Regions from separate parts of the Brevibacillus sp. NPDC003359 genome, predicted to be linked through region 2. Evidence: riboswitches for the same ligand, from Rfam matches in the RefSeq annotation. Region 2 holds a riboswitch; the other holds the start of a gene.

Region 1 (3,113 bases), on a different contig from region 2:
TGCAATTCACGGCCGACCATCAGTCGTGCCAAATCGTCCGCGTTCGTCTCGTCCCGAGAAACAGTTCCCGTCACCTTGCCTCCGCGCAGCACCGTAATACGATCTGCTACCTCCATGACCTCCTGTAACTTATGCGTAATCAAAATGACGCTCTTGCCACTCTCCGCCAGGTTTCGAATCGTTTGCAGCAAGTCGCGTACCTCCAACGGGGTAAGGACAGCGGTCGGCTCGTCCAGCACGATAATATCCGCTCCCTGATACAGGACCTTAAGAATTTCGACCCGTTGCTGTTCCCCAATCGAGCAACTCGCTACCTTGGCCTGCGGATGAATCGGAATGCGATACTGCTCACTAAGCGCCCGCACCTTGTCATTCGCGTCATTTCTTTTGAAAAAACCCGCTTGCTTCGGCTCGTAGCCGATCACGATATTTTCAGTCACACTGAATTCTCCGAAGAGCATAAAGTGCTGGTGAACCATCCCGATTCCATTTCGAATCGCGTCCTCTGGTCCGCGAAAAACGACTGGCTTGCCATTTAACACGATCTCTCCCGACGTCGGCTGCTCCATCCCGTACAGCATCCGCATCAGTGTCGTTTTGCCCGCTCCATTTTCCCCGACAATCGCGTGGACTTCTCCTGCTGCCAGTGAGAACGACACCTTGTCGTTGGCGGTAAAATCTCCGTACTTCTTGGTCATGGCCCTCATTTCCAAGCGATCGGTCATTCCCACTCCCTCATTTCTGTACGTCCTTTTATGAAAATGGAAGACCGACTACACAGCCGTAGTCGGTCACATCCATCACTGTGCACAAGCTTTTTTACGTGCGTATTTAGAACTTGTCTGGTACTTGGCGGGTGCCCGCTACAATCTCATCGCTGATCGCTTTCACTTTATCCACCACTTCTTGACCAATAAAAGCGTTCAGAGGCGTTTTGCTTTCATGCGTTACATAGGTTACGCCTACGCCTTTTTCCTTCAAGCCATACGCAACCACACCTGGTTTGAACGTTCCTTCTACAAAGTTCTTCACCGTTTCATAAGCTGCCGCGTCGGTCCCTTTCAATTGGGACAGAACAATATGCTCTGGATCAATCGTCGTACGGTCAACGTCCTGACCTGCTGTGAAGAAGCCTTTTTCCTTCGCCGCTTCGAAAACGCCGAGGTCGCCTACTGCTGCTGCACCGTTAATGAAGTCAGCGCCTTTGGAAGCCTGGAGCAAAGCCAATTCCTTCGCTTTTGCCGGGTCAGTGAAGCTTCCTACATAGTTGACCATCAGCTCTGCATTTGGATTCGTCGCTTTCAAGCCCTCTTCGAAGCCAACTGTCCATTTTTTCAACTGCGGAATATCAAGAGCGACAACCATACCGACTTTGTTCGTTTTCGTTGCCAGACCTGCTGCTGCTCCCACCAGGTAAGCCGCTTCCTGTTCGCGGAAGGTAACACTGCGAACGTTTGGCAAATCGACGACGGTATCAATAATCGCAAAATTGCGGTCAGGATTTTCGGTAGCTACTTTCTTCAATGCATCCTCTGCTGTAAAGGAAGAAGTGATGATCAAATCATAATTTTCTGCAACAGCCACGCGCAGATTCTCTTCAATCGCTCCATGGTCCGTAGATTCAATCGTTTTTACTTCTGCGCCCAGCTCTTGCGCGGCTTTCTTCGCACCTTCATCCATTTGTTGGAAGAATGGATTCACACCGATTTTCTCGGGCAAAATCAAGGCAATTCGCTTTTTACCCGCGCCCTCTTGTCCTGTTGCTTGTCCTCCTGGCTGATCTGCAGGTGCATTTGTGCCAGTCGAGCACCCTGTTGCCAATACTGCGAATGTCGTTAATGCCAGCAATAACTTCTTCATGATGTATCTCTCCCCATCCGAACTTTGCGTTTTTCTTTATCCTATTAGGTAATGTACGGCTTTTTACCCATTTTTTCAATACTATTTACGAATATTCTCTTATAAAATTAATTTATCGTTCGTTTATTCCTCCCTTCCCTTTACAAATACAACAAAAAAACTCTTCCCGGAGGAAGAGTTTGCGTACGAAGCCGTTCTCTTCCTCATCTGTCAAAACCATGGTACAGGTTTTGCAGGAATTGGCACCTTTCTGTTCATGTATACACATGTCCAGTGGTTGCCGGGCATCATCGGGCCAGTCCCTCCGCCGCTCTTGATAAGGTAGGTGAATATATATAGTTACAATGGAATTCATTCTAGCAGAATGGTTCAAAAAATCAATTCTTTTTTCTCAATTCCAAATACTTCTATAAGTGAACCGAAGTTGAAGTTTAAAAAGTCGTCTTTTCAGCACCGAGAAATTGGCGAGAACCTGAAGAAGGAGGAGCGGAGTGTAGGAGACCTACATGAGCACCGGACTTCGAAGGTGAACGTCAATTTCGATGCCGAATCAGCTTTCAGAACTACTTCGTGATCAAAATACGACTTTTTAAACAACCTTTAATTAATTTACATGGAAGGTTTGCTGGAGACGATGAGACAACGTATTCAGCTCGCCCAGCTCTTCCGTAATCTCACGCACTTTTTGATGCTGGTTTTCGGCTGTCGCAAACAGCTCTTCTAAGTTGGCAACTGATTCCTCGGTTACAGCTGTAATAGTCGACATCTCGATGGCAACCTCTCCGGAGCGCACTTTTACCCGGTCCATGCTGGAGCTTACTTGATCAGCCGCTTCCAAGAACGCCATCATCCCAGCGCGTACCGCTTCGATTGACGCCACTGTTTTCACTGCCAACTCTCGGCCTTTTGCAACAGAATTCTCGCCATTGCTCATATGCTGAACCGCATTTTCGCTTTCCTGGTGCAGAGACTTGAGAATGTCGGTAATTTCCTGCGTAGCTGTCGCGCTTTGTTCTGCCAGCTTGCGTACCTCATCCGCTACAACAGCAAATCCTCTACCATGCTCGCCTGCACGCGCCGATTCAATCGCCGCATTCAGTGCCAAGAGATTCGTTTGTGTCGCGATCTGATTAATAGCGCCGACAATTTCCTCTACGCGATTCGCCTGCCGATTGAGCTGATGAATCGTAGAAGCTGCTACATTGACTGCTTGCACAATTTGCTCCATCTGCGAGGACAGCTCGTTCATCATC
Region 2 (3,113 bases):
TTTTTCATGAATGATTTCCCCCTTGCATGTATTTATCTTATCATTTGAAACCCTATATGGAAAAATCCTACTTACGGCTGAACTTCAGAACCAGACGGTCCCCCAGCGATTGTAAGATCTGTACCAACACCAGCAAAATAACAACAGTCACAATCATGACATCGGTTTGGAAACGCTGATAACCGTATCGGATCGCCAAGTCACCCAAACCACCACCGCCAATTACTCCAGACATCGCAGTGTAGGAGACCAGCGTAACCGTCGTGATCGTAATGCCCGCGATCAATCCTGATCTAGACTCTGGCAAAAGGACATTCCAGACGATCTGCCAATTAGAAGCTCCCATGGATTGTGCAGCCTCAATCACGCCTTTATCAATCTCACGCAGAGAGGTTTCCACCAAACGCGCGAAAAACGGAGCGGCACCGAATACGAGCGGCGGAATAGCACCAAGTACGCCGAGTGAAGTTCCTACGATCATTTTCGTCACAGGAATCAGCAAAATCATCAATATGATAAACGGTACCGAGCGCAATACATTGACCACGAATGATGCGATCGTATAAAAAGAGCGGTTTTGCAGAAGCTGTCCGCGTGAGGTCAAGAACAGAATGATTCCCAGCGGCAAACCAATCAGGACGGTAAACAGAGTGGAAAAACCAAGCATCGTGAGCGTATCCATCGTACCTACACCGATTTCAGCCCAATCCACATTTTCGAATGTCCAGTCCATTTATATCACCTCTACTTCCAAGCCACGTTGGCGCAGCGTCTCGATGGTCTTTTGATTCTGTGCGACATCGCCTTCCAGCTCGATCACCAACTGACCATACGGCGTATCCTTCATGCGAGAGATCGTTCCCTGCAAAATGCTGAAGACCGTACCTGTCTCTTGCATCGTTTGGAATAGAATCGGCTGATACGTTTTTTCACCGAGGAAAGTAACACGAGCGATCGTGCGGTTCCCCGAGGCTTTTTCGTGCTCGACTGCTTCACGCAGTTCAGTAGAATCCGCTACTTGTTCCACGAATTCTTGTGTCGTTGGATGCTTCGGACGAAGGAAGACATCCAGTACGTTACCTGACTCGACGATCTTTCCTCCATCAATCACGCCGACACGATCACAAATGGAGCGAATGACGTGCATCTCGTGGGTAATCAACACAATGGTCAACCCCAACTTACGGTTGATGTCCAAGAGGAGTGCCAGAATGGAGTTCGTCGTCTGCGGATCGAGAGCCGACGTAGCTTCGTCACAGAGCAGCACTTTTGGATCATTTGCGAGCGCCCGGGCAATCCCGACACGCTGCTTCTGTCCGCCAGACAGCTGGGTCGGATATTTGTCCTTATGTGCCTCCAAGCCAACCAGCTTCAGCAACTCGTTTACTTTCTTATCTATCTCTGCCTTCGGACGCTTCGCCAGCTTGAGCGGAAACGCGACATTTTCGCCGACTGTCGACGAAGACAGCAAGTTAAAGTGCTGAAAAATCATGCCGATTGCGCGGCGTTTTTCTTGCAGCTTCCCTTCAGCCAGCTTTGTCAAATCGACGCCGTCTACAATAACTTCCCCCGAAGTTGGGCGCTCTAGCAAATTGATGCACCGGATCAACGTACTTTTTCCTGCACCTGAGTGTCCGATAATCCCGTATATTTCTCCTTGCTCTATGGAAAGGTCGATCCCCGTTAACGCTGGGATGGTTTTACCTTGTACTTGATAGCTTTTATGCAAATGACGCAGTTGGATCAACGCATCCACCTCCCGACCACAATCTTGATAAAATATAAAAACCCCTTTTTCACAAACGAAAAAGGGGCTGCAACGCAATGTATACGTTCGCATCCACCTTTCTCATCTATACAAGATCCAAATGATCCTGTAGGAATTGGCACCGCGACGTTCATTCGAAAATGAACCGGCTGCCGGGCTTCATAGGGCCTGTCCCTCCGCCTCTCTTAATAAGAAAGATATCTACGTATATTATGTTCGTTTTTTTGTTTTCATCATGATACAAAACGGATTATATCCTTTTCGGAAATATCACGTCAATAGTAATAGAAGGAAAAGTTTTTTAATCCATGACGCCGTTGCGGATAATGGTAGAAAATCATGGTTAGTCTTTCCCAAAATACAAAAAACAGCACGCTTAGTTTTGCGTGCTGCTTTCTTTCTCTCCCACGGGTTTATCTGAAGTTTCTGTAGGAGGGGCTATTTTTTCTTGGATAAAAGACTGAATCTGATCGACATCTGGAATCAAAACAGAACCTGCTCGGTTCGATTCACGGAACATCCCCATTGGTGGCAATTGATAATTGCCCGGCTGTAGCGTGTCCAACTTTAATCCGAGTGCAGACAGCTTCAGCATATCCACCGAACTAATGTTGGTTTGAACATACGGGGTTACTTCCTTCAAAATCGTAGGAAGCTGAATCAACGTCGTGCCATTCTTCATCTGATTCACGACAGCCGACATCAATTTGCGTTGTCGCTCCGTCCGTGTATAATCTGAGGTCGCATCATGGCGGAAACGGACATATTGTAAGGCTTTGTCTCCATCCAGCTTTTGCAGACCTTTTTTCAGATTAATATCGTACACACCTTTGTCTGTCGGGTCATGATAATACATATTTTTTTCTACATCGATCTCGACTCCGCCCACTGCATCAATCAGAGCCTTGAAGCCTTCAAAGTCAGTAATCACGTAACGATCTACTGGAATTCCAGTGAACTGACTAACCGTTTCCATTGCCAGCTCAGGTCCACCTTCTACAATCGCAGAATTGATCCGCGAGCTACCTCTACCTGGAATATCTACATACGTATCACGCAGGATTGAAAACATGTCATAACGTTTCCCCGTAGGATCGATGCTGACCAGCATCATGGAGTCAGAACGAGGAAGCCCGTTATTTTTCATTCCTCTGCGGTCTACTCCCATCAACAAGATGTTGACACGTTCCTTGCCATCCCACTCTGGTATTTCTGCTGCTTTGGTGGAATTCCCACCACTAGGCGGTGCGATGTTGGGTTCTTGAATATTTTGAGCAAATTGATAAAAAGAGTATCCGTAATATCCTGCTGTCGTAGCCATCACGACAAGCAAAAGAAGCAACAC

The links. A riboswitch is a leader RNA that binds a small molecule or an ion and turns the genes downstream of it on or off. The one in region 2 is predicted to bind S-adenosylmethionine.
Region 1: linked by a shared signal. The riboswitch ahead of ACFYU8_RS16945 (BMP family lipoprotein) and the one ahead of ACFYU8_RS22660 (methionine ABC transporter ATP-binding protein) in region 2 are both predicted to bind S-adenosylmethionine.

Annotation. Positions count from the first base shown of each region.
Region 1 is NZ_JBIAOR010000005.1:265,806-268,918, forward strand. It holds gene ACFYU8_RS16940 (ABC transporter ATP-binding protein) at 1-725, opposite strand, end outside; gene ACFYU8_RS16945 (BMP family lipoprotein) at 832-1,860, opposite strand; SAM riboswitch class I at 2,061-2,183, opposite strand; gene ACFYU8_RS16950 (methyl-accepting chemotaxis protein) at 2,465-3,113, opposite strand, start outside.
Region 2 is NZ_JBIAOR010000011.1:128,690-131,802, reverse strand. It holds gene ACFYU8_RS22670 (MetQ/NlpA family ABC transporter substrate-binding protein) at 1-8, opposite strand, end outside; gene ACFYU8_RS22665 (methionine ABC transporter permease) at 68-733, opposite strand; gene ACFYU8_RS22660 (methionine ABC transporter ATP-binding protein) at 734-1,747, opposite strand; SAM riboswitch class I at 1,847-1,963, opposite strand; gene ACFYU8_RS22655 (LCP family protein) at 2,145-3,113, opposite strand, start outside.